3 regions of the Lysobacter sp. HA35 genome follow, and region 1 is predicted to be linked to each of the others. Evidence: predicted binding sites of a transcription regulator. Region 1 holds the regulator's gene; each other region holds the start of a gene.
What was found. The regulator FliA, encoded in region 1, starts transcription of late flagellar genes. The targets are predictions, from matches to a motif close to TAAAGTTTNNCNNNCNNNGGCCGATAA.

Region 1 (3,273 bases):
TGCGCCACGAGACGAGGCCGTCGATCGCAGCGCGACAGCCCGCATCGTCGCCGCTTTCCAGCGAGCGCAGTGCGGACTGCAGCGTTTCGACGATGGCATCGCGTTCGGGGGAAACGACGGCAGCGGCCGCGTTCATGCCGCGGCCTCGATGCGCTCGAAGATCTTGGCGAGCTTGTCCTGCAGCACCGCCGCGGTGAACGGCTTGATGACATAGCCGTTCACGCCGGCCTGCGCGGCTTCGATGATCTGCTCGCGCTTGGCTTCGGCGGTGACCATCAGCACCGGAATCTTCTGCAGCGCCGCATCGGCGCGCACATTCTTCAGCAGGTCGATGCCCGGCATGCCCGGCATGTTCCAGTCGGTGATGATGAGATCGAACTTGGCCTTGCGCAGCTCGACGAGCGCGCTGTTGCCGTCTTCGGCTTCGGTGGTGTCGAAGAAGCCGAGATCGTTGAGCAGGTTCTTGACGATACGGCGCATCGTCGAGAAATCGTCGACGATGAGAATCTTGATGTTCTTGTCCATGGACGGGTTCCGGGCGTTCCTAGGTGAGCTATCGGCGTGGCGAGCGCGTTCTTGAGGCGCCGCGCTGAAATTCAGAAGCGAGACAAAGGCAGCGCGTCGCAACGCGGGACGCGACACGCTTGCGACGCGCATCACATGTCGCAATGTCGGCCCCGGTAGATGCGCCGCAATGCTGACGGGTGCTCGCGCACCCGCGCTACTTCACGCCTCGACGTGCTCCGCCGCCGTATCGCGCCAATCGCCGAGGCGACCGCGCAGCCGCAGCATTGCTTGCCCGTGGATCTGGCAGACGCGCGATTCGCTGATGCCGAGCACCGCGCCGATCTCGCGCAGGTTCATTTCCTGCTCGTAGTACAGCGATAGCACCAGCTGTTCGCGCTCGGGCAGGTTGCCGATCGCTTCGCCGAGCGCCTGGCGGAACACGGTGTGTTCGAGTTCGCGCGCCGGGGTGACGTTGCAGCTGGCCGCAAGGCGCGGTTCGCCGTCGAAGTCGTCCATCTGCTCGTCGAGCGAAAGCAGCTGGCCGCGCGAGGCGTCCTCGAGCATGTGGTGGTAGTCGTCGACCGACACGCCGAGCACTTCGGCGATCTCCGATGAATTGGCCGCGCGGCCGTTGGCCTGTTCGACCTGGCGCGTCGCCGACACCACGTCGCGGTAGCGGCGATGCACGCTGCGCGGCACCCAGTCGCCACGACGGATCTCGTCGATCATCGAACCGCGGATGCGGATGGACGCATACGTCTCGAACGCCGCGCCCTGATCGGCCTGGAAGTTCTTCGCCGCCTCGATCAGGCCGAGCATGCCGGCCTGGATGAGATCGTCTACTTCCACGCTCGCCGGCAGACGCGCGGCAAGGTGATGGGCAATTCGGCGCACGAGTTCGCCGTGTCGCACGACCACCGCGGTGGCATCGAAGCCATCGCTCGCGGTGCGCGTCTGCTTGTATTGATTCGCTTTCACTGCGGTCGCCGTCATGCTCATGCCGTCGCACTCCGCGCTGTGGGGATGAGTCGTTCCATGAAGAACTCCACGTGGCCGCGCGGGCCGGAGGGCGTCTGCCACTGGCCGGCGCGCTTGGCGATCTCGCGGAAGGCCATCGACGAAGGAGCAGCCGGGAAGGCGTCGACGACGGCCTCCTGGCGCTGGATCGCGCGTCGCAGCCATTCATCGCGCGGGATCGCGCCGAGATAGTTGAGCGTGACGTCGAGGAACTTCGACGTCACGCGTTCGAGCTTGTCGTACAGCTGGCGGCCCTCGGACGGGTGACCGACCTGGTTCGCGAGCACCTGCACGCGGGTGAGGCCGCGCTCGCGCGACAGCACTTTGATCAGCGCGTACGCATCGGTGACGGATGCGGGTTCGTCGCACACGACAACGATCACGTCCTGCGCGGCCTGGCAGAAAGTCAGCACGCTGTCGGCGATGCCGGCGGCGTTGTCGACCACCATCACGTCGATCGGTGCATCGAGCTGCGAGAACGCGTGCACCAGGCCGATGTGCTGCGCCGGGGTGAGTTCGGTCATGTGGCGCTTGCCGCTGGCGGCCGGCACGACCAGCAGGCCGTTCGGGCCTTCGATCAGCGTGTCGGCGAGTTCGCAGCGGCCGGCGAACACGTCGCTGAGCGTGAAGCGCGGCGACAGGCCGAGCATCACGTCGACGTTCGCGAGGCCGAGGTCGGTATCGAGAAGCAGTGCGCGGTGGCCGGCGTTCTGCAGGCTCATCGCGAGATTCACGGACACCGAGGTCTTGCCGACGCCGCCCTTGCCACTGGCAACGGCGATGACACGCACCGGGCCGGCGGCATCGTTGGCGGGCGTGGCCATGCGCGTGGCGGCGATGGGATCAGGCGACGACATGGCGTTCCTCGGTGGCAAGCGGGTTGTCGGCGGCGCGACGGAGTTTTTCGATCTGGAGCACGAGTCGCGACGCATCCGCGGCTTCGAGGTCGGCCGGCACCTGCTGGCCCGCCGTCGTATATGCAAGGGGCAGGCCATGCTTGATCGCGACGGAAATCGCGCTGCCGAGGCGTCCGGTTTCATCGAGCTTGGTCAACACCACCGCTTCCGGCGCAGCCATGCGGTAGCGACGCACGGCTTCCGACATGTCCTGCTGTTGCAGGTTGGCCGGCAGCACCAGCAGCGAACGCAAATTGCGCGTCGCACGCAGCCACGTGACCTGGCTGAGCAGTGCCTTGTCGCGCGCCGCGTAACCTGCGGTGTCGACGAGCACGAGCGGGTAATCGACGAGCTGGTCGAGCGCGTCGGTCAGGCCTTCGGGGCCTTCGGCTTCGCAGACGGTGATGCCGAGCTTGCGACCGAGCGCATGCAGCTGCTCGCGCGCGCCGGGGCGTTCGACATCGGTGGTGACGAGCGCGACGTCGCGTGCGCGGTGGCGCTGCGCGAAACGTGCGGCGAGCTTGGCGAGCGTGGTCGTCTTGCCGGCGCCGGTCGGGCCGATCAGTGCGAACACGCCGCCGTCTTCGAGCGGTTCCGAACGCGCGATGGTGAGCATGCGCGCGAGCTCGGCGAGCAGCGGCGCCTTGACCTTCGCCGGCTCGAGCTTGGGATCGATGCGCTGCGCGATGGACTGCGCGAGCGTGTCGTCGATACCGTAGGCCTGCAGTGTTTCGAACGCGAGTGCACGCGCCGGCGAACCGCGCAGGCGCTCGAGTCCGAACTGGCCCATCTGGCGCTCGATCATCTGGCGCATCGAGCTCAGCTCGTTGCGCATGGCAACGATGGTCGGGTC
Region 2 (3,273 bases), 920 kb from region 1:
TCGGCACCGACGGGCACCAGCGAGCCAGCGATCAGTTTCGGTTGGAAATTGAGCGAAAGCTCGCCTCGCTCGATCGCGCCGCCGAGCTGCACTTCGAGGTCCCACTGATCCGAGATGTCGACATCGCCAGCGGTATCGGGCGCGAACATGTGGCGAACCCCTGCACGTCGCGCACGCGACAACGCGGCCTCGGCGCGACGCAGCAGGAACTCGGAATGCGTTGCATGCCGTGGCGCCATCGCGATGCCGACGGTCACCGGCACATGCAATTCCGCCTGCCCTTCGCGCATCGGCCGCGCGAGCAGTCGGAACAACTTCTGCACGGCGAGTTCGACGTGCCCGGCATTCATCATGCCGGTGAGGATCAGCGCGAAGCGGTTGTCGCCGATGCGCGCGGCGTAGTCCTGCGGACGCGTGACGAATTCGAGCTGGCGTGCGAGATGGTTGAGCAGCCTGTCGCCCGTGGCAAACCCGTGCACGCCATTGATCTGCGCGAAACCGTCGATGTCGATGATGAGCAATGCCATCGCGGTGCGCTTGTCGGACGCATGCACGACTTGGCGACCGAGCAACGGCAGGAACGCGCGTCGATCGCGCAGACCGGTCACTTCATCGTTGTTTGCCGCGAGCACGCGTCAGTCCAGGAACAGCGCAGCGCGGTCGATGCCGTGGGCGCCAGCCGGCAGTCCGCCGCGCACGTTCAAGGGCGCGCCGTCAGCGTCGGTCGCTACTTCGGCGAGGTCGATAAGACGGAATTCCGCGAGCGGTTGCTTGTCGGGCGCAAGGATCAGCATCACCGATGGGCGCAGGCGCTTGAGCGTGTTGACCGACATGACGACGCCGACCGAACCGTCCGATAGCTCGATCAGGGTGCCGGTCGGATACACGCCGCAGGTGCGGATGAACTGTTCGACGAGTTCGGACTGGAACAGGCGGTCGCGCGTTTCGTACAGCTCCATCACCGCTTCGTGCGGCGAACGCGCACGCGCGTACGGGCGCTGGCTGACCATCGCGTCGTAGCTGTCGACCATGCCGGCGATGCGCGCGAACATCGGAATGGACGCGCCCTGAAGGCCGCGCGGATAACCCGAGCCGTCGTGTCGCTCGTGATGGTTTTCGACGATCTGGTGGACGATGGGCGACAGGCCCGGCGTCTCCTCCATGATGCTGCGGCTTTCGCGGACATGTCCGCGCAGGCGCTGCAGGTCGTCGTCGTCGATCGCCTCGGTCTTCGTAAGCAGCGAATCGGGCAAGCGCACCTTGCCGACGTCGCACAGCAATGCGCCGAGTGCGAGATCGCGCAGGTCGTCGCGCTCCAGTCCGAGGTGGCGGCCAAACGCCGCCGCCCAGATCGAACAGGCGATGCCGTGCTGGTAGACGTAGTCGCCCTTGCGGCGCATCTCCATCACCCACGGCAACGCGGTCGGGTTGCGGGTGATCGAGTCGAGCATGGTGTCGACGCCTTCACGCAGCTTGTCGGCGTCGAGCTTGCCGCCGCTGCGCAGGCCGTCGATGACGTCGCGCACGCCGGCTTCAAGCGTTTCATGCGCCTTCTCGGCGGCGGCGGTTTCGGCCCCGAACACGCGCGACAGGATTGAGCGCATCGGGCCTTTCGCTGCAGGCGGCGGCATCGCATCGAGGGTTGCGGCCGGCGAGTCGCCATCGAAGATGACGAACTGCGGCGACGGCGCCTTGCCGCGCGCGATGTCGACGCGCACTTCTTTGCACATGGCCCTGACGCGGCGCAGCTCGTCCTCGGTCTCGACCAGCAGGCCTTCGAAGGCGAAGCCGCTGCCGAGCCACGGGCGATCGAGTTCGCTGACGAACATGCCGCGCTCGAGGCCTGCCGTGGTGATGCGCAGTTCCTGGCGAAAATCCGTCGTCGCCGTTGCGCCACTCATCGCGCCGGGCCTCGGGCAGGACACGCGTCGCCAACGACGCACGTCGCGACGTCGGACAGGACACGGCGGCAGGGGACGGTCAGGTGGTGCATTCGCGATCGCTGGGAGCCTCTCGAAGGCCTAACGGCCGCCACGGCCCAAGCTTGACCCCCGTCGCGCTTCCAAAGCGCTGAAAGATTCATCGCGCGTCCGCGTGCCGACCGGCGGCACAAACGAAAACGCCGACCCGGAGGTCGGCGTTTCGCGGCGCGAATCGGCGATCAGACCGCGGGTTCGTCGTCCGCCGAGGCGTCGGGCTCGATCGCGTCCGGGTCATGGCCGGCGACGTTCAGGACGTGGCGGTCGATCGTCGGATCGGCGCCCTCCTCCGTCGGCACGACCGCGCCGGTCAGCATCTCGTCCTCTTCCTCAAGCGACACGTCGACGCGCTCGATCGCCTGCAGCGACTCTTCCGAGCCGAGCTTGATCAGCGTGACGCCCTGCGTATTGCGGCTGACCTGCGAGATCTCCGACGCGCGCGTGCGCACCAGCGTGCCGCGGTCGGAGATCAGAAGCACCTCGTGGTGGTCGCTGAGTTGGATCGCGCCGACGAGCTCGCCGTTGCGGTCCGTGGTCTTCAGCGCGATCACGCCCTGGATGCCGCGACCCTTGCACGGGTATTCCTCGAGCGGCGTGCGCTTGCCGTAGCCGTGTTCGCTGGCGGTCAGTACATCGCCATCGCCGTCGACCACGATCAGGCTGACGACGCGCGCACCGTCGCTGCCCTCCTCGCCTTCCGCCAAGCGCATGCCGCGTACGCCGGTCGCCGTACGACCCATCGGGCGCACCTCGGACTCGGAGAAGCGCACGGCCTTGCCGTTGCTCGCGAACAGCATGATGTCGCGCGTGCCGTCGGTGAGCTCGGCGTTGACCAGCGCGTCCCCGTCGTCGAGCGAGATCGCGATCTTGCCGCGCTGCAGGCGGAACGAGAACTCGGTAAGCGGCGTCTTCTTGACCGTGCCGTTGCGCGTCGCGAAGAACACGAACTTGCCCTCGGTGTACTCACGCACCGGCACAACGGCCTGCACCTGCTCGCCGGCTTCCAGCGGAATCCAGTTGATGATCGGGCGGCCGCGCGACGTTGCACCGGCTTCCGGCAACTGGTGCACGGGCAGCCAGAACACGCGGCCGGTGCTGGTGAACGTCAGCAGCGTGTCGTGCGTGTTCACCAGCCACAGCTGGTCGATGAAATCCTCGTCCTTGGTCTTGGCCGCATTACGACCGCGACCACCGCGCTTCTGCGCGCGATACGCGGCGACCGGCTGACGCTTGGCATAGCCCGAATGCGACAGCGTGACCACCACGTCTTCCGGCGCGATGAGGTCGAGGATGT
Region 3 (3,273 bases), 100 kb from region 1:
CGGGCTTCGTTTCCAGCCGGTTGTCGATCAGCGCAGGAGGCTGAGGACGCCCTGCGTCGCCTGGTTGGCCTGGGCGAGCATCGCCGTACCAGCCTGCTGCAGGATCTGCGTGCGCGACAGCTCGGCGGTTTCCTTGGCGTAGTCGGCGTCGCGGATACGGCTGCGCGAAGCGGACAGGTTCTCGGAGGTCGTGTTGAGGTTCGAGACGACCGAGCTGAAGCGGTTCTGCAGTGCGCCGAGGTTTGCACGCGAGGTGTTGACCGACTTCAGAGCCGCGTCGGCGACGTCGATCGCCATCTGCGCACCGGCGAAGGACGACACGTTGACGTTGCCGATACCGGTGGTGGTCGACGAGGTCGCCGAGAACGCGTTGGCGAAGCCGGCGACGGTCGCGTCATTAGTGGTGCCGGTGATCGTGATCGCGGCGGACGACGACAGCGTCAGCTGGCCCGAGGACTGGTCGTACGAAGCGCCGACGCCCGTCTGCGCCGAGACGCGGTTGATCGCTTCGGCGAGCTGGCCGACGCGCTCCTGGGCACTACCGGCGGCGGCGACTGCGCCGATGTCGGTACCGTTGATCTTCACGCCGCCCGCGGCGATCGCCGTGGCGAAGCCGGTGACCGCCGAAGCGCCGACCGAACCGGAGTAACGCGTCACCGCGCCGCCGAGGGCCGAGGTCTGAACGTTGGCGATCGAGGCGACGGTGATCGTCTCGCCCGAGTTCGCGCCGACCTGGAAGGCGACGCCGGCGAACGAACCGTCGAGCAGGTTCACGCCGTTGAACTTGGTGGTCGACGACACGCGCTGGATTTCCGACTGCAGCTGCGTGACTTCGGCGTTCAGCGCGTCACGGTCCGACTGCGAGTTCGTGCCGTTCGAGGCCTGCACGGCCAGCTCGCGGATACGCTGCAGGTTGTTGCCGACTTCGCCGAGGGCGCCTTCCGCCGTCTGGGCGAGCGACACGCCGTCGTTGGCGTTACGGGCAGCCTGGTCGAGGCCGCGGATCTGCGAGGTCATGCGCTCGGAGATCGAGAGGCCGGCGGCGTCGTCCTTCGCGCTGTTGATGCGCAGGCCCGACGACAGGCGCTGGATGCTGGTGGCAAGGCTGGCGCCGCTGGTGGTCAGGTTGCGCTGAGCATTCAGCGACATCACGTTGGTATTGATTGCTGCCATTTCACTTCTCTCCTGGTGAGGATCCGGCGGGGCGGCGAAAGCCTTGCGGGCCGGTTTCTGCAGGGTTCGGCGGGATTGCCTTCGCCGCTGCTGTGGTGAGTAACGGCAATCCAGTCCCGGGCTTTAGGCCGCTTGCGTGCGTCAAGACGTTTTTGCTCGACTTGTGATGCACGGCACGCCGGCTGCGCATGCGCGTTCGGCGGCGATGCGAAAAACTTGAGCGGCCGTGGGTGAACGCGTCACGTCGCGTCTTTGCATCCCAGGGGCAACGTTATCGGCGAAGTACGCGAAAACTTGAATTTCGCGGGGTTTTTCGCGGGTTTCGCGGTTTCGATAGCGAGCATCGCACGACATTGCGTCGCAGCACGTCGCGTCATGTCCCAACCGATTTCGAACGCGCAATGAAAAACGCGACACCGAAGCGTCGCGTCTGTTTTGTATGTCGATGTGCAGTGCGCGTCAGTCGTCGCGCATCCGCGCCAGGTGCATGCGGTCGAGTTGCATGACGTAGCGCAGCAGCCGCGCCTGGTCCTGCACGGTGAGGTCGACGAAGCAGCAACCCGCGCGCACCACGCGACGTCCGCGCTGATCGATGTGCGCGGCATGCTGCACGCGCAAGGTCACCAGCATCGGTTCCTGCTCGGGAAGTTCGAGCATGACGCCGGGAAACAGGTCGCCGGTGTTGATCTCGACGCTGTGGTCATCGCTCGTCAGCACCGCAAGGCCACCACCGCCGATGTCCGCGATCGTCGCGCGAACGGTGCGGCGTGCGCCGCCATCGGAATGCACGGGCAGGATGCAGGACAGCGTGCCCGGCGGTTCGCGACGCACATATTCGCGACGCTGCAGGTGCATCACCTTGACCGGCACCGGAACCTCGAGCGCGGGCAGGCCTTCGTGGATGCCGGTGCGCGCCGCGCCGGTGGCGAAGCGCACGGTGATGCGGTCGATCGAGCTTTCGAAACGCAGCCGATCGGCGGCGAGCAGTTGCTCGGTCAGCGCGGCATCGCGCGGCACGTCGATCCAGAACGAACCGCCGTCGACACCGAGTGCGGCGGACACCGCGTTCTCCGTACCCGCTGCATGCACGAGCAGCACGCAGCGTTTGTCGACGAGCTGGCGCAGGCAGCCGCGGATGTCGGCGGGGTGGTGAAGCATGTACTTCTCGTACAGGCTTTCCCCTTCGACGTGGGCGACGGGTCGTGGCTCGCTCATGCGTGCGCGTTCCGGGGGGCGGCGTCGGGTTGCCGCGGGTTCGGGTTGGGCATGCGGCCGACTTTACAACTTGTCGAAGAGGGACAGCGACTGTACCCGCAGCATCGTCTTCTGCGCGGCTTCGATGGCGGTCATCTGCAGGCTGAGCCGGGTGCTGGCCTCGGCGTAATCGGTGTCGCGCAGGCCGGACAGCGTCTGCTTGAGCGACAGTGCCGTGCCCGAGCGGTCGTCGGCGGACTGCGACAGCGATGCCAGCCGGCTGCCGGTGCTCGAGCGGATCGAGAGGAAGTGTTCCTGCGCGGAGGTCACGTCCGACAGCGAGCCGGCGAGCGCGTTCGACAACTGCGCCTTCTGCGCCGGCGTGGTGGCCGGTGCGTCCAGCGCGTCGGCGAGGTTCTGCAGCGTGGCGAACACGTCCTGGCGCGGCGCGGGCTGCAGGGTGAACGTATCGCCGGTGGCGGGCGCGCCGGTCAGCCGCGTCTGCACGCCGCCGGCCTGCAACGTGTCGCCGTCGGCATACGTGCCGCTGCTCACCACCGTGGCGCCATCGAGCACGCGATAGGCGGTGGGCGAGGTGAATTCGAGCATGAGCGTGCGGCCGCCCCATGCCGACGGATCGGTGACGCTGGTCGCCGCGAGCACGCCGGTGCCGGTGTTCGACGCCGTCGCGCGGCCGCGAATCGTGCCGTCGCCGGTGAGTGCGCGCATGAAGACTTCGCTGCCGGGATCAGCGTCGGACAACGTCATGTCCGGCGCGACGTCGATGGCGTTCTGGCCGTCGTCACCGTTGTAGGTCACCGCGCCTGCGGTATCGGAGAACGGCGTGACGTCGTTGCGCTGGCCGGCGAACAGCGAACGCCCGTTGCCGTCGGTGCGATTCGCGAC

Region 2: the regulator FliA is predicted to act here: its motif matches at 2,022-2,048, upstream of ACVWZN_RS04115 (HD-GYP domain-containing protein).
Region 3: the regulator FliA is predicted to act here: its motif matches at 1,445-1,471, upstream of ACVWZN_RS07930 (flagellin).

What each region holds. Positions count from the first base shown of each region.
Region 1 is NZ_JBSSDY010000001.1:1,724,110-1,727,382, reverse strand. It holds gene ACVWZN_RS08625 (protein phosphatase CheZ) at 1-136, opposite strand, end outside; gene cheY (chemotaxis response regulator CheY) at 133-525, opposite strand; gene ACVWZN_RS08615 (RNA polymerase sigma factor FliA) at 727-1,500, opposite strand; gene ACVWZN_RS08610 (MinD/ParA family protein) at 1,503-2,381, opposite strand; gene flhF (flagellar biosynthesis protein FlhF) at 2,368-3,273, opposite strand, start outside.
Region 2 is NZ_JBSSDY010000001.1:800,878-804,150, reverse strand. It holds gene ACVWZN_RS04120 (putative bifunctional diguanylate cyclase/phosphodiesterase) at 1-632, opposite strand, end outside; gene ACVWZN_RS04115 (HD-GYP domain-containing protein) at 636-1,901, opposite strand; gene gyrA (DNA gyrase subunit A) at 2,162-3,273, opposite strand, start outside.
Region 3 is NZ_JBSSDY010000001.1:1,621,188-1,624,460, reverse strand. It holds gene ACVWZN_RS07930 (flagellin) at 28-1,173, opposite strand; gene ACVWZN_RS07925 (flagellar brake protein) at 1,633-2,388, opposite strand; gene flgL (flagellar hook-associated protein FlgL) at 2,452-3,273, opposite strand, start outside.